One region of the Streptococcus koreensis genome, then DNA from elsewhere that is predicted to be linked to it. Evidence: predicted binding sites of a transcription regulator. Region 1 holds the regulator's gene; the other holds the start of a gene.

Evidence for each region. Region 1 encodes CtsR, which represses protease genes until heat stress. Its sites were predicted from a motif close to TTGGTCAAAAAAGGTCAAANA; they were not measured.
Region 2: a site for CtsR is predicted at 6,000-6,020, ahead of D7D50_RS05850 (ATP-dependent Clp protease proteolytic subunit). Genes of this name have one in related genera too.

Annotation. Positions count from the first base shown of each region.
Region 1 covers NZ_CP032620.1:699,970-711,022, forward strand. The annotation lists gene D7D50_RS03695 (Ig-like domain-containing protein) at 1-1,966, shown strand, start outside; gene D7D50_RS03700 (alpha-L-fucosidase) at 2,073-5,783, shown strand; gene D7D50_RS03705 (CtsR family transcriptional regulator) at 6,013-6,471, shown strand; gene D7D50_RS03710 (ATP-dependent Clp protease ATP-binding subunit) at 6,479-8,908, shown strand; gene D7D50_RS03715 (ECF transporter S component) at 8,920-9,408, shown strand; gene D7D50_RS03720 (DUF4430 domain-containing protein) at 9,389-9,793, shown strand; gene D7D50_RS03725 (hypothetical protein) at 9,956-10,699, shown strand; gene D7D50_RS03730 (AAA family ATPase) at 10,905-11,053, shown strand, end outside.
Region 2 covers NZ_CP032620.1:1,149,754-1,160,806, forward strand. The annotation lists gene D7D50_RS05830 (cystathionine gamma-synthase) at 1-978, shown strand, start outside; gene D7D50_RS05835 (MalY/PatB family protein) at 988-2,157, shown strand; M-box (ykoK) riboswitch at 2,199-2,353, shown strand; gene mgtA (magnesium-translocating P-type ATPase) at 2,577-5,237, shown strand; gene upp (uracil phosphoribosyltransferase) at 5,338-5,967, shown strand; gene D7D50_RS05850 (ATP-dependent Clp protease proteolytic subunit) at 6,130-6,720, shown strand; gene D7D50_RS05860 (DUF2129 domain-containing protein) at 6,996-7,280, shown strand; gene D7D50_RS05865 (ABC transporter substrate-binding protein) at 7,374-8,531, shown strand; gene D7D50_RS05870 (branched-chain amino acid ABC transporter permease) at 8,613-9,482, shown strand; gene D7D50_RS05875 (branched-chain amino acid ABC transporter permease) at 9,486-10,433, shown strand; gene D7D50_RS05880 (ABC transporter ATP-binding protein) at 10,433-11,053, shown strand, end outside.

The DNA.
Region 1 (11,053 bases):
GGTATTTGCCAATAAGGTTGCGGCAGAAGAAAAGAGCCAAGTGACCATTCGTGTCAATGGTGAGGTTTTGCCAGGGGTCAACCCAAGTGTGACAGATTACTACATCGATGCGCGTGATCGGGCTTATCCACAAGTGGAAGCCACAGCTAGCCATCACGGCCTTGCAACGGTTGTGCCAAGCGTCCATGAAGGTGAGCCAATCCGTGTCATCCACAAAGCGGAAGATGGTACCATCTTACAAGAATACCGCCTCCATCTCACAAGCGATGCAGAAAAACTGAAACAATCTGCTCCAGTAGCAGTGGAAGCGGGTCGCCGTTTTGTCAAAGTCGGTCAAAATCTAGTTTTACCATCTACAGTAGGCGTCTACTTCAAAGGGGATACAGGCTATGATCGCAAAGAACTGACGGTAGACTGGCAATCTGTACCAGCTGATGCCCTTTCTCATGAAGGCAGCTTCACGCTAGAAGGAAAAGTCCTTGGCTATGATCTGACAGCTCATCTGACCGTCCGGGTGTCAGAAAAGACGGGAGAAATCCTCTCTGTGAACCGTGACTACAATGCAGAGGATACCAGAGCCTTTGCCAGTGAAACCAATGATCTCGATCCAAACCAAATCGACTATATCGATTACATCAATGATGGTGGCTACAACGAGTATTATCGTTGGACCAACTGGAAGAGAGAACCAGATCAAACAGAAGTGTTTGCCGGTCTCATCTTCAAGAAAAATGGTCAAGTAACAGAGCGTTTAGTCAATAAAGTAGCGGTCGACTTCTTTGCAGATCAGGAAACAGGCCTGCCAACCAAGACGGTTCTTGAACGCTATATTGGCCCAGACTTTGATGTTCCGGATGATTATGGCAATCTGAAAAACCTTCCAGAACATCCATTTAACCAAGCCTCTAACTGGGAAGAAATTCCTTATAGCTTGGATTACGCCTTTGAGCCTGGTTATATCTCTAACCTCAGCTTCAATGAAACCAGAACCAAAGCCATCCGTTTAAGAATGGTCCGTGATGAAAATCTAAAAGGAATTGGAATCGTTGAATTGAGTGCCTATGCTCCAACTGAAGAACCTAATGCAACGACGGATGTCTCTATCCAAGTAAATGGCAAAGAGTTGGAAGGGTTCAATCCGGATGTGACGGATTATCATCTAGAGTACGAGGGAGAACGTCCAATAGTTTCAGCACAAGGTAAGAATGGAGCAGCCGTTACAGTTGTTGATGCTAAAGATTCTAATGCACCTGTCCTTGTCAAGGTTGTATCAGAAGATGGTAAGATAGAGAAAATATATCAAATCTCACTCCTAGCGAAAGCACCAATAGGCTCAGCTATTCCTGAAGAAGGTGTGAAGAATTTGGTCCATACCAAGCCAGAACTCATCATTGAGGCAGAGGAACTTGATTTTGCGCGTGAAGAACGTCTAAATGATAGCTTGCCGAAGGGTGAGAAGCGTGTGGTTCAAGAAGGGCAAAAAGGCCGTAAATTGCGCTTGGTGGAAGTATCACAAGAAAATGGAGTGGAATCTCGTAAGGAAGTCGATGCTTTTGTAGAACTAGAGCCAGTGGCAGAAATTACAGAGGTGGGTACTAAAGAAGAGGTGCCAGAGACTCCGCAGCCAGAACCACAACCACAGCCACAACCGCAACCAGAACCACAACCACAACCACTTCCAAACCCGGGAGTTCCTCTTGTGCCAGAAAGACCAGTGCAAGCAACAACTCATCAGTCCTCTATGGAGGTTAAAGCGGTGCACCATGAAGTGACGGAAGTGGCAGGTAAGGAAGTCGAGAAAGAAGCTCAAACTCCAGCGGTTTCGCCTGCTCCAGTTTCCGAAGGGACTTTACCGAATACGGGAACAGAAGAAAGCGTCGCAAGCCTCGTTGCAGGTCTCCTAGCAGCAGGAGTTGCCGGTGCTGTGCTGGATGACAAGAAAAAAAGAGCCGATAAGGCCAAGTAAAAAAGCTGGATAAACCAGCAAACATACGGTGAAAAGATCACAGGTAACAGAAAGAGGATGGGGAAAGTCTCCACCCTCTTTACCTGATGACATAAAGGAATGGAATATGGGAAAAAGATTATTTGATAAGAGAAATCGATTTGGCATCCGCAAACTTTCAGTAGGGGTTTGCTCTGTAGTCGTAGCGACTTGTTTTTTAGGAGTCACTACCAGTTATGCAGAGGAACAAGCTGAGAGAAGTGAGACTCGTGAAGAACGAGTCAACACAAGTGATGTCGAGCATCAAGGGGAGGAGGAAAAAGCTGTGAAAGAGCACCAAGAAGAATCAGAACATTCCTCACCCGTAACGAGTGAGAAAGAAAACCGAGCAGTCAGCCAAGGGACAGAAGCAGCCCAACCAGCCACTTCTCTAGATGAGGAGCCTGAGATTGCGGATTACGGACCGCTTCCAAGCAAGGCCCAAATGCAATACCATCGCGAAGAACTGGCAGCCTTCATCCACTTTGGGATGAACACCTACTACGATCGTGAGTGGGGAGATGGGCAAGAAGACCCTTATTATTTCTATCCAGAGCATCTGGATACTGATCAGTGGATCAAAACCCTGAAAGACGCTGGCTTCAAACGGACCATCATGGTCGTCAAGCACCACGATGGTTTCCTCTTGTATCCTTCTAAATACACTGACCATACCATTGCCAAAAGTGGTTGGAAGGAAGGAAAAGGCGATATCCTAGCCGAAGTTTCGGCTTCTGCTAGCAAGTATGACATGGATATGGGGGTCTACCTCTCCCCTTGGGATGCTCACAGCCCGCTCTACCATGTGGATACAGAGGACCAATACAACGAATACTATCTCAACCAGCTCAAAGAAATCCTTGAAAATCCTAAATATGGAAACAAAGGCAAATTTGTTGAAGTCTGGATGGATGGAGCGCGTGGCGATGGGGCTCAAAAAGTAACCTATACCTTCGATAAGTGGTTTGACGCCATCCGTAAAGCCCAAGGGGATATTGCTATCTTCTCAGCTGAGCCCACCAATGTTCGCTGGATAGGAAATGAAAAGGGAATTGCTGGAGATCCAGTTTGGCATAAGGTCAATCCGGATAAGATTCGCAACAATCCATCCAATAGCTATCTCAACCATGGAGATCCGGAAGGGAAGCAATACTCAGTGGGGGAAGCGGATGTTTCTATTCGCTCTGGCTGGTTCTACCATGACAATCAAGAGCCTAAGTCCCTGCGTGAATTGATGGACATTTACTTCAAATCTGTCGGTCGTGGAACGCCACTCTTGCTCAATATTCCACCCAATCAAGATGGAAAATTTGCGGATGCCGATGTGGCTCGTTTGAAAGAATTCCGCCAGACTTTGGATCAACTCTACAGCGTGGACTATGCGGCGGGCGCTTTGGTAGAAGCTGACTCGACACGGCGCAATTCGCATTACGCAGCTAGCCATTTGACAGATGGCGATGAAAAGACCAGTTGGGCCCCTGCCGATGATGCCAAGACCGGCTCTTTCGTGCTCGACCTTGGAAAAGAGCAACACTTTGATGTGGTAGAGCTCAAAGAAACCATCGAGAAAGGCCAACGGATTTCCGGTTTCACCATCGATGTAGCGGTGAATGGCCAATGGGTTCCTTTTGGGGCTGGGTCAACCGTTGGATATCGCCGTTTGATCAAAGGGCAACCAGTTGATAGTCGCTACCTCCGAGTGTCAATTACTGATGCCCAAGCCACTCCAATCTTGAACGGTGTCTCTGTCTATAAGACACCAGCCAGCATCGAAGAAACCGATGGCTATCCGCTTGGTTTGACCTATCATTCTGACCGGACTGCTGACCGGGGCAATAGCCAATGGAATGAAGAGGGAGAAGGCGTTCGAGGCACCTCTATGTGGACCAAGGAAGCGGGAGCTTCTGCAACCTATCAATTCGAAGGGACCAAGGCCTATGTGGTCGCAACTGTAGACCCAGGTCATGGGGAAATGGATGTCTATGTCGATGGGCAAAAACTAGCGACGGTCAATACCCAAAGTCCAACTCGCAAACGCAGCCAAAAGGTTTATGAAACACCAGATTTGAAAGCAGGTTCCCATACCTTGACCTTGGTCAATAGCAAGGGAGATGCTATCGCAACGGAAGGGATTTATGCCCTCAATAACCAAGAAAAAGGCCTCTTTGAGTTTGCTCAGCCAACCTTAGCTGTTAAAAAAGGAGAGCCAGCGCAAATCGTCGTCAAAAGAAAAGGTGGCTCTAAAGGAAGTGCCAGTCTTAAGTTAATCACAGAACCAGGAACAGGGGTTCATGGCAAGGTCTACAAAGATACCAATGTCACCCTTGAGTTCGCAGATGGAGAGACAGAAAAAACAGTCCAAGTCCCAACCCTTGATTTTGCAGGAAAAGCGACCGATGTCTATGACTTTAAGGCCAAATTGTTGCATCCAGATCAAGGCAGCCTGGTCGGCTTTATTCCAGAACTGACAGTCCAAGTGATGAACGAGGACCTACTTCCAGAAAATCGCAAAGAAGTGGATGATCAAGATCCAAAACTGCACTACAGTCAAGGCTGGAATCATGAGACGGACAATCGAGACTTCTCAAATGGAACGGAATCTTGGTCTAGCTTCAACCAAGTAACCGATGAAGAAGGAAAGAAACACATTGATGTGACCATCACCTTCAAGGGAACTGGTGTGGAAGTTCGAGGAGTGGTTGATCCAAGCCATGGTCTCTACAGCGTCACCCTAGATGGAAAAGAAATGGCCTTTGAAGAAGGACGTGGTCATGACTATGAGATTGAAGGCGACCATTACTTCAGTGGCTATGGAGATCAACGCAAACTGGACCAGAGTTTGGTCAATCTGCAAGGTCTAGCAAAAGGCTACCACCAATTACGTCTGCACTTGGATCCATCTCTCAATGATCCTCAGTCATCTAGAGCCATTCAGGTAGACCGCTTTATCCTATCAGGAAAAGATAGTCAGTTGCTCAGTCAAGAAGAGCTCCAACAGATTATCAAAGAAGGAGTAGAAAAGATCAAGGCTACTTCTCTCGATCGCTTGAAAGCAAATCTCAAATCAACTGTCCAAGAGCAATTGACGGAATTGACTCAGTTGTTGAATCAAGAGCGACCAGATTTGGTTGCTACAGCGAATCAAGTGGAAGCCCTTGAGACCATCTTAGAAGATGCTCATAATTATGAACCGCTGACGCAGACACGCCCAGACGAAGGTGTCCGGGATTTGATTCTTGAAAAGCCAGAACTTCTCATCGAAGCGGAGGAGATTCCATTTGAGAGTCAAACGCGTGAAAACAAGGATTTAACCAAGGGTGAAAGCCGGATCCTTCAAGCAGGGAAGGTTGGACGCCGCTTGAAGTTGATCGAGGTTCGACAAGAAGAAGGCAAAGAAATTCGGACAGAAGTCGATGCCTTTGTCGAAGTGGAAGCCCAGGACCAGATTACAGAAGTCGGAACAGGAGTGGTAGAAGAACATTCTGTGACACCTGATCTACCGACTCCAATAACACCTGTAACTCCAAGTAAAGACTTACAAGTTCATGCACATCATTCAACAGTAGATGATAAAAAAGAGAAAGAAACTCCGGTTCTTCTGAAAGAGACGACTCCAGAAGTAACTTCTGTTTTGACTGCCGAGCATCCAGTAGTAGAAGAGGTTGAAAGTCCTTCTCTACAACCGGAAGGTAAACTGCCACAGACAGGATCAGAGAAGGCAAGTTTCTTAGCCTGGATGGGACTTTTCGGCTTAGGTTTCTTAGGCGGAAGAGTAAAATTCGCTCGTCGGAAATCCTAAGGCACCTTCTATAAGAGGTTAGCAATCGCTAGCCTCTTTTTTGTTTCTTCTGGCTACCAGTAAGGGGGATTCAGATTCCATCTGGACGTAGTCTTTGCTTTATTTACAGGCGTAAAAATTGTATAATAGTCAGATAAGGTCAATAATGACATCATGGATGATGAGACCATTTTTTATCCTCTGAAGAGCAGAGAGTCCATCTAGAATGAAACCATCAGAAAGGAGCATCATGGCAAGTAAAAATACATCAGATAGCATCGAGGCCTATATCAAGTTGCTACTGGCTCAAGCAGGAATCGCTGAGCTCAAGAGAAGCGAATTAGCGGATGTTTTCCAAGTTGTTCCTAGTCAAATCAATTATGTGATTAAGACCCGCTTCACCGAAAGTCGAGGCTACATCGTAGAGAGCAAGCGTGGAGGCGGAGGTTATATCCGGATTGGCAAGATTCAATTTTCAGACCAACACCAGATGCTAACAGAGCTTGGCGCAAGCATTGGAGAACAGATCAGTCAGACTGTATTCTGTGATATCCTCCAGATGCTATTTGAAGAAAAACTCCTTACAAAGAGAGAAGCAGAGCTCTTGTCAGTGATGACAACAGACGAGGTTTTGGGAAGTGAAGCCCATCGCTTACGATCCAATATCCTACGAAAAATTATCCAACAAGTCGATAGAAAGGGAATGTAATCTCCTTATGAACTATTCAAAAGCCCTATTAGAAACGATTGAAGCCGCTCAAATCTTGGCGGGTCATTTTGATTCCCAAACCCTAGATACCTGGCATATCCTAGTGGCCCTAGCAAATAACCCCTATAGTGTAGCTGGTTCCGTCTTAAGTGACTATCCTATGCAGATTGATGATTTTCAAGACGCAGCTGAGCACATCACGGGCCAAGTCTACCAACGGGATGGTCGCTATGAGGTATTTCCTTTTTCTTTCCGTGTAGAAGAAATCATGAACCGTTCCCAAGAGATTGCCCAGGCAGTCCATGCCAAAAGTCTTGGAACAGAGCATGTCCTCTTGGCGCTCTTACTAGAGCGGGGAACCTTAGCTTCTCAAGTGTTGGAGTATGTGGGCTTCCGCTATGATGATCAGGAAGATGGCATTAAAATCGTCGAACTTCGTAAGAGTTTGGAACAACGAGCAGGTTGGGACAAGGAAGCTGTCAAGGCTATCCGTTCTCTCTATCGGTCCCAGCAACCAAATCGTCAAACCATGGGAAATATGATGGGCATGCCAGCCTCTACCAGCGGTGGTTTGGAAGACTACACCCGAGATTTGACAGAAATGGCTTGCAATGGCAGTTTGGAACCGGTGATTGGTCGGGGGCAAGAAATCTCGCGGATGATTCAGATTTTGAGCCGCAAAACGAAAAATAATCCAGTCCTCGTTGGAGATGCCGGTGTCGGAAAGACTGCTCTGGCTTTGGGCTTGGCCCAACGGATTGCCAGTGGAGATGTCCCAACTGAACTTGCTAAGATGCGTGTCTTAGAGTTAGACTTGATGAATGTTGTTGCGGGAACGCGTTTCCGTGGGGATTTTGAAGAGCGGATGAACAACATCATCAATGATATTGAAGAAGATGGCCATGTCATTCTCTTCATTGATGAGCTCCATACCATTATGGGATCTGGATCAGGGATTGACTCCACCTTGGATGCAGCCAATATCTTGAAGCCTGCCTTGGCTCGCGGGACCTTACGGACCGTAGGAGCGACTACGCAAGAAGAATACCAAAAACACATCGAAAAAGATGCCGCTCTGTCACGCCGTTTTGCCAAGGTTTTGATTGAGCAACCGTCTGTTGCGGATAGCATTGCTATTTTGCAAGGGCTCAAGAAGACCTATGAGCGTCACCACCGTGTCCATATTACGGATGCAGCCATTGAGACAGCCGTTGTCTATGCCCATCGTTATTTGACCAGTCGCCTCTTGCCAGACTCAGCCATTGATCTTTTGGATGAGGCGGCAGCGACTGTACAAAACAAGGGGCCTCAAGCGGGTCTTCAGTCCGATTTGACAGCTGCCGATCAGGCCTTGCTCAAGGGACAGTGGAAAAAAGTTGCTCAGTTACTAAAAGAAGACGCCAGTCCGAAAGGCTATCAGTTAGAAGTCAAGGAAGAGGATATTCTGAAGACGCTCAGTCAGCTTTCTGGCATTCCTGTGGAGAAACTAACCCAAACAGCAGCTAAGAAATACCTTGAATTAGAAGCGGAACTTCATAAGCGCGTGATCGGTCAGGATCAGGCCGTCTCAAGTATCAGCCGAGCGATTCGCCGCAATCAATCTGGAATCCGGTCTCACAAGCGACCAATTGGTTCCTTCCTCTTCCTCGGTCCGACAGGAGTCGGGAAAACCGAGCTAGCCAAGGCGCTTGCTGAGGTTCTATTTGATGACGAGTCCGCTTTGATTCGCTTTGATATGAGTGAATACATGGAGAAATTTGCAGCTAGTCGTCTCAACGGAGCTCCTCCGGGTTACGTTGGCTATGAAGAAGGCGGTGAGTTGACGGAAAAAGTCCGCAACAAACCTTATTCAGTCCTCTTGTTTGATGAGGTGGAAAAAGCCCATCCAGATATCTTTAACGTTCTCTTGCAAGTCTTGGATGATGGTGTCTTGACCGACAGCAAGGGACGTAAGGTGGATTTCTCCAATACCATTATTATCATGACGTCAAACTTGGGAGCTACTGCTTTACGAGATGATAAGACAGTTGGTTTTGGAGCCAAGGATATTCGCTTTGACCAAGCCAACATGGAAAAACGCATTTTCGAAGAGTTGAAGAAGACCTATCGACCAGAGTTTATTAACCGGATTGATGAAAAGGTTGTCTTCCATAGCTTGACCAGTGACCAAATGCACGAGATTGTCAAGATTATGGTAAAACCATTGATTCAATCCCTAGCAGAGAAGGGCATTACTCTGAAATTCCAAGCGTCTGCCCTTAAATGGCTGGCAACTCACGGATATGATCCAGAGATGGGAGCGCGTCCTTTGCGTCGGACCATCCAGACCCAGGTGGAAGACTACTTGGCAGAAATCCTCTTGAGAGGAGAAGTTGCAGAAGGTCAAACCCTCAAGGTAGGTGTCAAGTCTGGTCAGCTTAACTTTACGATTGACTAGGAGGATATGCAGTGCCTCTCAAACGCTTGACCCGAATCACCCTCCTAGCAGCACTCTGTGTGGTGCTGCGACAAGCTTTTGCCTTTCTACCCAATGTCCAACCCATTAGTGCCATCTTCTTTTTGCTGGTGCTATTCGAAGACTGGCCATTCGCCTGTTTGGTGATGGCTGTCACTATGTTTACTTCAGCCTTTCTCTTGGGGATGAGTCCAGTGGTAGTCGCTCAGATTCTAGTCTTTGCCCTCCTCTTGACTCTTTGGCGGGGGCTTTATCGCCACCTGTCTTTGGAAGTCCAAACCCTAGTGGTCGGCATCTTATCCTTTCTCTACGGGATGTTGATTGATAGCGTTTATGCTGTCCTCTATCACATGCCTTGGTGGACCTATGCTCTGGTAAATGGCTTTAGCTTTAACCTAGCCCACGCCCTTTCCACCGCTTGTTTTTATCCTTTACTTTATGTCATATTTAGGAGATTGTATCATGAAAAAAACACTTTATAGCTTGTTTACTGTCTTAGCGGCTCTTGTCTTGGTTAGCTGCGGACAAAGCACACCATCAGCTACGAAAAACTCAGCTTCTAGCTCACAAGTAGCAAAAGAAAAAGAAAGTACCATTACGGTAAGTATCGCCCCTGAAGGGCAAGAAGCTCAAAGCAAGACCCTAAAGGTTGCAGAAAAAGCCAACTTGATGGAAGTCCTTAAAGGCAACTACAAAATTGAGGAGAAGGGTGGCCTCATCACCTCGATCGATGGAGTAGCCCAAGACGAAAGCAAGGGGCTCTATTGGATGTACAAGATCAATGGAGAGATGGCACCAAAAGGGGCAGCAGAGACCACTGTCCAAGATGGAGACACTATCGAATTTTATCAAGAAGTCTATCAATAAGAAAAAGAGTGAATGCTTGGACTAGGACTCCATGGGTTCACTCTTTTTTTGAAACTAGTTTCTATTTTTTATAAGAATTGTGAATCCTCTTGACGTCCCTATAGATAAATGTTACAATTATATTACAAAATGTAACAAATGTTACAAAAGAGAGGTATTGCCATGAAAATGAAAGGAACCTTATTTAGTCTATCCACCCTTGCTCTAACAGCTGCTCTTCTCTTAAGCGGCTGTGGATCAGAAAAGAAAAAGGAAACCAGTCCATCTTCAACTAATAAAATTGCACAAGTAAAACAAAGTTCTACGAGTAAAAAAGAAGAGAAAAAGGCTATAAGCAAAACCACACAAAGCCAACAAAGCGCAGAGGTGGCAGCATCTCCTACCATCGCTTCGAGCGAGACACAAGCGAGCCAAAAAAGTCCGTCAACTCCGGTGACACCAAGAGTTCCAGAAGTCAGTCAAGGCCTGGCCCCAACTCCTTCCAAAGAAACGCATCCAGCATTGACACCAGCACCTGAAAAAGCAAAACTACCTAGCTTGGAGGAAGGTCGCACGAGTGCTAAAGAGCAAGCCTCTAAGACAGAGAACCCACGCTATAAAGGTGTGTTAGCTTATGCCTCAGGGGATTATTCTACAGCAGCAGGTAGTTGGACCGATGGTCGCGATACCGGCGTAACAATTGGGCAAGGAGGTCAAGTGACCATTCAAACTCCAGGTGGCGATGCAGTGGGCTATACGATTGGAAGCTATGAATACAACTTGGATCATGGTCATTATCATGCTGGCTTGATTTCCACTCAAGATGGATCTACAGCTAGCTTGGATATAGTCGTCGGTCAAGATGGTCAAGTGGCAAGTGTTCAAGTGGCTGAAAATGGACATGCGCACGCCTTGGTTCGGGAATAATGACTCGCCATTAAGAAATATTAAAAAAATGATTGAAATCAGAGGTTCAATTCTGTATAATAACATACAGAGTTGGATCTTTTTAATTTTTATTTTATAAAAATATATTTTTTTATAAAAAAGTATTGACACTGGCTAATTATAGTTTATAATAAAAGTATAAGCAAAGCATGTTTTGAAATAATAATACAAAGGAGCCAGTAAGATGAAAGAAAAAGTGGCAGTGGTTTTTGGAACATTTGCCCCCCTTCATCAAGGGCATATTGATTTAATTCAACGGGCAAAGCGCCAATGTGACCGCGTTCGTGTAATTGTTTCTGGGTACAAAGGAGACCGTGGAGAAGAAGTTGGACT
Region 2 (11,053 bases), 450 kb from region 1:
TTTGGTCAATCTACTGATTTTGACTATATTCGTACCAAGAATCCGACTCGGGTAAACGCTGAAAAGACCTTGGCAGCCATTGAGAGTGCAAAGCATGCCTTGGTGACGAGCTCAGGTATGTCTGCTATTGTCTTAGCTTTTAGTATTTTTCCTGTGGGAAGCAAGGTCTTGGCAGTACGGGATCTTTATGGAGGCTCTTTCCGCTGGTTCAACCAGAAGGAACAAGAAGGACGCTTTTTCTTTACCTATGCAAATTCAGAAGCAGAATTGATAGAGGGATTGAAAGAGGAAGTGGATATCCTCTATATTGAAACGCCTACTAACCCGCTCATGCTAGAGTTTGATATCCAGAAACTAGCTGCCTTAGCTCATGAAAAAGGGGCAAAAGTGATTGTAGACAATACCTTCTATAGTCCTATCTATCAACGTCCAATTGAAGAAGGAGCAGATATCGTCCTCCACTCAGCGACCAAGTATCTAGCGGGGCATAATGACGTTTTGGCTGGTGTTGTTGTGACTGATGATGAATCCCTCTATGAGCAACTCTTTTATAATCTCAACACAACAGGAGCTGTTCTCTCTCCTTTTGACAGCTACCAATTGATTCGTGGTTTAAAAACCTTGGCTCTTCGTATGGAGCGTTCTACCGAAAATGCGCAGAAGGTAGTAGAGTTCTTGAAGGGGCATCCAGCTGTTAAGGAAGTCTTGTATACTGGCAAGGGAGGCATGGTTTCCTTTAAAGTAAGGAAGGAAGAAAAAATCCCAACCATTCTCAACCACCTGCAGGTCTTTACCTTTGCAGAAAGCTTAGGTGGGGTGGAAAGTTTGATTACCTACCCAACGACTCAAACCCATGCAGATATTCCTGCAGAGGTTCGTCATTCCTATGGTTTAACGGATGATTTGCTTCGCCTTTCCATCGGAATTGAAGATGCAAGGGATTTGATAGAGGATTTAGAACAAGCATTGGCTAGATAGGAGTCCATCATGGGAAAAGAACAATTTTTGACTGTCCCTAATCGTTTGGGGCACCACACTAGCAAGTGGAAGGAGTCAGAACAAGATCCTGAACTCCTTCCTGCTTGGATTGCCGATATGGATTTTGAATCCTTACCTGCTGTTGGACAAGCTATTCGAGATTACGCGGATCAATTAGTCTACGGCTATACCTATCCTAGTGAGGAACTTTACCGAGCTGTTCAAGAGTGGGAAAAGACAGAACATGGATATGTGTTTGAGAAGGAAGCGATTGTCTTTATGGAAGGAGTTGTTCCCTCTATTTCAACGGCTATTCAAGCTTTCACCAAGGAAGGGGATTCTGTTCTCATCAATACGCCAGTTTATTCACCTTTTGCCCGTAGCGTCCGTCTCAATCAACGCAAATTAGTGACCAATTCCCTTGTGGAAGAGGGTGGCCTCTTCCAAATTGATTTTGAGCAATTGGAAAAAGACTTTGTAGAGCACCAAGTCAAGCTCTACATCCTCTGCAATCCTCATAATCCAGGTGGTCGCGTTTGGGAGCGAGAAGTCCTAGAAAAGATTGGTCGTCTCTGCAAAAAATATGGAGTCTTGCTTGTTTCAGATGAAATTCACCAAGACTTGGCGCTATTTGGAAATCGACACGTATGTTTTAATACGGTAGATCCAAGCTTTAAGGATTTCACCCTTGTCTTATCGAGTGCGACCAAAACCTTCAACATCGCAGGGACAAAAAATTCCTATGCCATCATCGAAAATGATGCACTAAGAAAATCCTTCCAAGCTCAGCAGTTGCGAAACAATCAACATGAAATTTCTGCCCTTGGCTTTATAGCCACCGAAGTAGCCTATCAGAATGGAAAGGCTTGGTTAGAGGACTTAAAGGAAGTCTTGGAAGAAAATATCGATTACACTGTAGAAGTTTTGCGTGAGCAGACAGATATTGGTGTAATGAAACCGCAAGGGACCTATCTACTCTGGCTTGATTTTTCTGCCTACGGTTTGTCAGAGGAAGAACTCCATGCTCGACTTCATGACCAGGCCAAGGTCATCCTCAATAAAGGGACAGACTTTGGAGTAGAAGGGAAGCAACATGCCCGTTTGAATGTGGCAGCTCCGAAAACCCTAGTCCAAGAGATTGTCGATCGGATCGTAACAAATTTTCCTAAAAAAGGTTGATTTTAAGGGTTGACTTTTCTATAGGGGAGGAGTATACTCAAGGGGAATAACGGTAGGTGAGGCTACCACAAGGATACGGATGACTACCGCAAAGCAGTGGAGACACTACTCGTTGGTCAACAGTCCTGATCGCAAAGGTCAAGACTAAGCTCATTTCATTGCCTTGCGGAGCTAAAGCTTGGACGGTCTATTTTTTGAGAATTTTTATTAAAAAATAAACGACGAGTTTAATGAGTCCTACCTGTAAAAGGGGAGGGCTCTTTTCTTATGCTTAAGAAGCCTCTCACCTATCAAGTAGAGAAGGAGAGCACTATGATACAAATCGATGATCATCCCGAACCGCACATAGCCAGCCAATCGCTGATTTGTGTCATCGGGACTCTATAAGCGTTTGGCTCCTGATTTAAAAGGAGATTCCAATGCAAACAACAAAAGAAAGACTCATTGCTGCATTACAAGATGCAGAAACAAAAACCTTAGCAACCTATCAATCTAGCTGGTCTGGCTTGACGGAAGACCAAGTAGAGGAGAACCGGGATAGCTATGGAGAAAATGTCCTCACAAAGGGACAGGAAAGCTCTATCTGGAAACGGATTGTTGAATCCATCATTAATCCCTTCACAGTCATCCTGCTTCTCATTGCCCTTGTTTCTCTGGTGACCAATGTTTGGTTAGCCAAACCAGGAGAGGAAGACCCAACGACTTCTCTCATTATTGTCGTTCTCGTTCTCCTCTCTGGAGGGATTCGCTTTGTCCAAGAATTGCGAAGTGACAAGGCTGCTAGCAACCTCTCTCGAATGATTGTCAATACAGCGACGGTGATTCGAGAAGGCAAGGAAGAAGAAATCCCTATCGATGAAATCGTTGTGGGCGACTTGATCAAACTGAGTGCAGGTGACATGATTCCAGCAGATGTGGTCTTACTAGATTCACGAGACTTTTTCGTTCAACAATCCGGCTTGACTGGTGAGAGTGATGCTGTCGAAAAAGTTTGTTTAAGAAAGGCGACTAGCCAAAATCTAGACAGTCTCCTAGAGAGTGAGAGTCTAGCTTTCATGGGGACCAACGTTATCTCAGGTCGAGCAACAGCCTTGGTCTTGGTCGTTGGGGATGAAACCATGATGGGAGCGATTGAACAAACCATCAATACCTACGATGAACCAACCTCTTTTGAACGAGAAATGAACACCATCTCTTGGTTGTTGATTCGACTGATGATGGTGATGGTGCCCATCGTCTTCTTTATCAATGGTTTGACAGATGGGGACTGGCTAGAAGCGGGTGTCTTTGCCCTCAGTGTAGGGGTGGGCTTGACTCCGGAAATGCTTCCTATGATTATCACCGCTAGCTTGGCCAAGGGCTCCATTATCATGGCCAAAGAAAAAGTGGTCATCAAAAAGCTCAACGCCATCCAAGACTTAGGGGCTATCGATATCCTCTGTACGGATAAGACGGGAACCTTGACTCAAGATGAGATTGTACTCGAATACCCACTTGATATTCATGGGGAGCTCGATTTGTCCGTCCTTCGTCGGGCCTATCTCAACTCTTACTTCCAAACGGGTCTTAAAAATTTGATGGACCGGGCCATTATCAGTCGGACAGAACGAGAAGCTAAGAAACATGAAATCGTCAGAGGTTTAGATCAAAGCTTCCAAAAGATTGATGAACTGCCTTTTGACTTTGAACGCCGGCGGATGAGTGTCATCGTCAAGGATGAGCAGGGCCTTGTGAGCATGGTCACCAAGGGAGCCTTGGAAGAAATGTTAGCAGTGTCTCGTTATGTAGAATACAAGGATGAGATTATTCCCCTAACAGACCAAGTGCGAGAAGAAGTCTTGGCAGAAGTAGCTCAGCTTAATGAGCAAGGTCTGCGCGTGCTAGGTGTCAGCTACAAATCAAACCTTGAGGAAGGCTATGCCTTTGAAGTAGCGGATGAAGCGGATATGATCTTGACGGGCTATCTAGCCTTCTTGGATCCACCAAAACCATCTGCCGCACCAGCCATCAATATCCTTGCTGAATACGGAGTTGCCACGAAAATCCTTACGGGTGACAATGAAAAAGTGACCCAAGCAGTCTGTGAAAAGGTGGGTCTGGATGTGGACCGCATTTTGCTGGGTAGCGATATTGACAGTCTTTCTGATCCAGAGTTGGCCCAGGCAGTCGAAACCACTACCGTCTTTGCAAAATTGTCTCCGGATCAAAAAGCACGCATTATCCTTCAACTCAAAGCAAATGGCCACAAGGTCGGCTATATGGGAGATGGTATCAACGATGCTCCATCCATGAAGGTGGCAGATGTGGGGATTTCGGTTGATACAGCCGTTGATATTGCTAAAGAAACAGCAGATGTTATCCTTCTGGATAAGGACTTGATGGTCCTTGAAAAAGGCTTGGTAGAAGGACGCAAAGTCTATGCCAACATGACCAAGTACATCAAGATGACCGTTTCTTCCAACTTTGGGAATATCTTCTCTCTTCTCTTTGCCAGTATTTTCCTTCCTTTCCTTCCGATGGCCCCTATCCATCTCATCGTTTTGAACTTGGTTTACGACCTTTCCTGTATCGCCTTGCCTTTCGACCGGGTGGATAAGGACTTTTTGAAGAAACCAAGAATCTGGGAAGCAAAATCCATTACCCGCTTTATGGCCTGGTTCGGTCCTATTTCCTCTGTCTTTGACATCCTGACCTTTATCATTCTCTACTTTGTTATCGTACCAATGATTACGGGATATGGCTATGTCCATGGTGCAGATAGTGCAGGACTCTTCATTATGCTCTTTCAAACAGGCTGGTTTATCGAGTCCATGTGGTCCCAAACCATGGTAATCTACATGCTTCGTTCTCCAAAATTGCCCTTTGTTCAAAGTCGACCAGCTTTTGCTGTCATGGCAACGACCCTATTGGGCGCGCTCTTGGTTACCTTCTTACCATATGGCCCATTGGCTTCCTTGTTAAAAGTAGCGCCACTGAATGCTCTCTATTTCCTATTACTAGCGGGGATTCTCTTCCTTTATATGGCAAGCGTCACCCTGGTCAAACACTATTATATTGGTAAGTACAAGGAGTGGCTATAAGATAGCTATTAAAATAAGAAAAGAAAAGGTTTGCATATTTGTAGGCCTTTTTCTTCCTTTTTGATATAATAAGATGAATATAGAGAAAGAAGGAACCACAATGGGAAAACTTGAAGTTATTAAACATCCACTTATTCAGCATAAATTGTCTATTTTGCGTCGGACTGATACCTCTACAAAGGCTTTTCGTGAATTAGTTGATGAAATTGCTATGTTGATGGGATACGAGGTGTTGCGCGAACTTCCTCTTGAAGATGTAGAAATCGAAACACCTATCACAAAAACGGTTCAAAAACAAATTGCTGGTAAAAAACTAGCAATTGTCCCAATCCTTCGTGCAGGAATCGGGATGGTAGATGGGCTCTTGAGTTTGGTACCAGCTGCCAAAGTTGGTCATATTGGAATGTACCGCGATGAAGAAACCTTGAAGCCAGTTGAATACTTGGTGAAATTGCCAGAAGATATTGATCAACGTCGCATCTTTGTAGTAGATCCAATGCTTGCAACCGGTGGATCAGCTATTCTTGCGATTGATTCTTTGAAAAAACGTGGAGCTAGCCACATCAAGTTTGTCTGCTTGGTGGCAGCACCTGAAGGGGTGAAAGCACTTCAAGAAGCTCATCCAGATGTTGATATCTTTACAGCAGCCCTCGACGACCACTTGAATGATCATGGCTACATTGTTCCAGGCCTTGGAGATGCTGGGGACCGCTTGTTTGGTACCAAATAAGCGCCTATCCAATCCTTCTTTGGGAAAGTAAAAAATTGACCTTTGTTGACCAATGGGATATAATAGCTTTTATAAAGATTGGAAGGAGAGCTAGCCTCTCGAATCAACCGGATGAAACTCATGAGGTGGTGCCGGTTATAATGGATAAAAGGAGATGAATGAATGATTCCAGTAGTTATTGAACAAACCAGTCGTGGCGAACGCTCGTACGACATCTATTCCCGCTTATTAAAAGACCGTATTATCATGGTAACAGGACCGGTAGAAGACCAAATGGCCAATTCGATTATTGCCCAATTGCTCTTCTTGGATGCCCAAGATAATACCAAAGATATCTATATGTATATCAATACGCCAGGAGGCTCTGTCTCTGCAGGGTTGGCTATCGTCGATACCATGAACTTTATCAAATCAGACGTCCAAACTATTGTTATGGGGATGGCTGCTTCAATGGGAACTGTGATTGCATCAAGTGGTGCCAAAGGCAAACGTTTCATGTTGCCAAATGCTGAGTACATGATCCACCAACCAATGGGTGGTACTGGTGGCGGTACCCAACAAACAGATATGGCGATTGCTGCAGAACACTTGTTGAAAACACGTCACAGATTGGAAAAAATCTTGGCAGAAAATTCAGGTCAAACCATCAAGAAAATCCACGCTGATGCAGAACGGGATAATTGGATGACTGCAGAAGAAACCTTAGCTTATGGTTTCATCGATGAAATCATGGCCAACAACAATCTTGGATAAGGAAACTTAACCACAAAGCTGAGAGTGGGACAAAAATCGGTAATTCGTTAGAATTCGATTTCGTCGTCCCACCTCCGCACAGTTGAGTAGGGCTGTAAAAGCTGATGAGATCAGCGTAGTAGAGCCCACTCAACCACTGCGTCTTGCTCGTCAATCCAAAGATAATTGAGAGGCTAGGACTTTTGTCCCAGCCTCTTTTTTAGTCTTTCTAGAAAAAGATAGAATTTTTACCTGAAATTTGCTATACTTGTAACAGAAGCAGAAAGGGATTGTATATGTTTGAGAAGCAAGCTAGAACAGGCTTAATTGTAAAATTGTATTATAATCGAGATGCAAAAAAATTACAGGGAATTGGGGATGTGATCTATCATTCCAAAAAAATGCGCTATGTACAGGTCTATGTTGATAGTCCTCAAGTCCTTGAAATCGTGCAACAATTAAAAAAAGAACGCTTTGTAAAGAAGGTACAAATTTGCCATATTCAAGAATTGGATCGTGATTTTGTGGGAAGTTTGCATCGTCAAAAGGATGAAACACAAGGAGAAAACGCAATCATTTAAAGGATTGCGTTTTTTATATTGACAATTTTCAGATAATTCGGTATATTCTTAATATCTATTTATTTAAAGAATTATTTAAGGAGATTATTACAAATGAAGAATAAATTTGCTCTTTCATTTTTAACAATTGCAAGTGTCGCTCTTCTTGCTGCCTGTGGTGAAGTTTCAACTTCAGGTTCAAACACAACTGGTAACGAAATCGGCAAAGAACTAAAAATCGGTTTTAACTTTGAAAAAACTGGTGAAGTAGCAGCATATGGTAGTGCTGAACAAAAAGGTGCTCAATTGGCCGTTGATGAAATCAATGCTAATGGTGGGGCCGATGGTAAGAAGATTGTTGTCACAGACAAAGATAACAAATCTGAAACAGCTGAAGCAGCTACAATCACTACAAATCTTGTCACTCAATCAAAAGTGAACGCTCTTGTAGGACCTGCAACTTCAGGTGCCACTGCCGCAGCGGTTGCGAATGCTGGTAAAGCAGGTGTTCCATTGGTAACCCCATCAGCAACACAAGATAATTTGACAAAAGGTCAAGATTACCTTTTCCGTGCAACCTTCATCGATAGCTTCCAAGGACAAATCATTTCAAAATACACAACTGAGAACTTGAAAGCGAAGAAAGTTGTTCTTTACTATGATAACTCATCTGACTATGCGAAAGGGATTGCTGAAGCCTTTAAGAAATCTTATAAAGGTGAAATCGTAGCGACAGAAACTTTCCAATCTAAGGATACAGACTTCCAAGCTGCCCTTACAAAAATCAAAGATAAAGACTTCGACGCGATTGTTCTTCCAGGGTACTACACTGAAACTGGTAAAATCGTAAACCAAGCACGTGGTATGGGAATCAAACAACCAATCATCGGTGGTGATGGATTTAGTGATGCGAAATTCGTTGAACAAGCAACACCTGCTGCAGCTACAGATATCTACTACGTAGCTGGATTCTCTACTGAAGGTGAAATGACTGATAAAGCCAAGAAATTCGTAGAAGCTTATAAAGCGAAATACAACGAAGAACCTTCAATGTTTGCGGCTTTGGCATATGATTCAGTTTACATGATTGCAGAAGCATCTAAAGGTGCTAAGAACTCTGTTGAATTGAAAGACAACCTTGCGAAGTTGAAAGACTTGGAAGGTGTTACTGGTACAATGTCTATTGACAAAGACCATAATCCGGTTAAATCTGCACTTATGATTGGCTTAAAAGATGGTAAAGTTGAGTCAGTTGAGTCGGTTAAACCTTAATTATCATTTGTTGTTTGTACAAGAGGCTGGGAGAATGAAAATTCCTGGCCTCGCTCTTTATTGTTAGAAAGGATGGTTCAAATGCTCCAGCAATTAGTGAACGGTCTAATCTTGGGAAGTGTCTATGCACTCTTAGCCCTTGGTTATACCATGGTGTATGGAATTATCAAATTGATCAACTTTGCCCATGGGGATATCTACATGGTAGGTGCCTTTATGGGATATTTCTTATTGAACTCATTGAAAGTTAACTTCTTTGTAGCCTTGCTTCTGGCGATGGTTGGGACAGCTATTTTAGGGGTTGTGATTGAATACCTGGCTTATCGTCCGCTTCGTCATTCAACTAGGATTGCAGCCTTGATCACAGCTATCGGGGTTTCCTTCTTGCTGGAATATGGGATGGTCTTCTTTGTAGGGGCTAATACCCGTTCCTTCCCACAAGTCATTGAAACTGTTCGGTACAATTTTGGTCCTATTTCGATCTCCAACATTCAGTTGATGATCTTAGGAGTGTCTATTTTCTTGATGGTTGCTCTTCAATTTATTATCCAAAAGACAAAGATGGGGAAAGCCATGCGTGCCGTTTCCGTTGATAGCGATGCTGCTCAATTGATGGGGATTAACGTCAACCGGACCATCAGCTTTACCTTTGCTTTGGGATCAGCCTTAGCGGGTGCTGGTGGTGTCTTGATCGGTTTGTACTACAACTCGATCGAACCTTTGATGGGGATGACACCAGGGATCAAAGCCTTTGTCGCAGCCGTTCTTGGAGGAATCGGAATCATCCCAGGTGCGGCTCTAGGTGGATTTGTCATCGGTTTGTTGGAAACCTTCGCTACAGCGATCGGTCTCTCAGATTTCCGTGATGCCATTGTGTATGCTATCTTGATTGTGATCTTGCTCATCCGTCCTGCAGGTATCCTCGGTAAAAATGTGAAAGAGAAGGTGTAAGCCATGAAACAGAATTTAAAAGTGAATTTAGTCTGGCTTGGTCTTTTGGTAGCAGGTTTTGCCTTGATCCAAGTCTTGGTTGCAGCAGGTGTCCTCAACCTCTTCTATATCCAAATTTTGGAACAAATCGGGATTAATATCATTCTTGCGGTTGGTTTGAACCTCATCGTTGGTTTTTCAGGTCAATTCTCGCTCGGACACGCTGGATTTATGGCGATTGGTGCCTATTCTGCAGCTATTCTCGGTTCTAAATCACCAACCTACGGCGCTTTCTTTGGCGCTATGGTTTTAGGTGCCTTGATTGCAGGTATCGTTGCCTTGATCGTTGGGGTACCAACCCTTCGCTTGAAAGGAGACTACCTGGCGATTGCAACACTTGGGGTTTCAGAAATCATCCGGATCTTGATCGTCAATGGTGGTACTCTAACAAATGGTGCCGCGGGGATCCTTGGTTTACCAGCTTTTACAACCTGGCAATTGGTATACATCTTTGTTGTCATTACGACTATTTTTACCATCAACTTCTTACGCAGTCCAATTGGGCGTTCTACCCTTTCTGTTCGTGAAGATGAAATCGCCGCAGAATCTGTTGGGATCAATACGACCAAAGTTAAAGTCATTGCCTTTGTATTTGGTGCGATCACAGCGGCGATTGCTGGATCTCTTCAAGCCGGCTTTATCGGTTCTGTTGTTCCGAAAGATTACTCTTTCACCAATACCATTAATGTCTTGATCATTGTCGTTTTCGGTGGTTTGGGATCGATGTCAGGAACAGTTGTGGCAGCCATCGTCTTGGGGATCTTGAACATGGTGCTTCAAGACTTCTCAAGCATCCGTATGATCATTTACTCATTAGCCTTGATTCTCGTAATGATCTTCCGCCCAGGTGGTCTTCTTGGAACATGGGAATTTAGCTTGAAAAAATTACTCTCAAAAAAGGAGGCTAACTAATGGCACTTCTTGAAGTAAAAAATTTAACAAAAAACTTTGGTGGTTTGACAGCCGTTGGGGATGTGACCATGGAACTTAACGAAGGGGAATTGGTTGGTTTGATCGGACCCAACGGTGCCGGTAAAACAACCCTCTTCAACCTCCTAACAGGAGTGTATGAGCCAAGTGAAGGGACCATTACTTTAGATGGGCACCTTTTAAACGGGAAAGCCCCTTATAAAATCGCTGCTGGTGGTCTTGGACGGACTTTCCAAAATATTCGTCTCTTTAAAGATTTGAGTGTTTTGGACAATGTCTTGATTGCCTTTGCCAATCACCACAAACCACATGTTTTTGCTAGTCTTTTCCGTTTGCCAAGCTATTACAAAAATGAAGAAGCATTGAAAGTAAAAGCCCTCGAATTGTTAGCAATATTTGGTTTGGAAAAAGAAGCAGCTACCTTGGCCAAAAACTTAGCTTACGGTCAACAACGTCACTTAGAAATCGTTCGTGCCCTTGCTACAGAGCCAAAAATCCTCTTCTTGGATGAGCCTGCTGCAGGAATGAACCCTCAAGAAACTGCAGAATTAACCCAACTAATCCGTCGCATTCAAAAAGAATTTAATATTACGATCATGTTA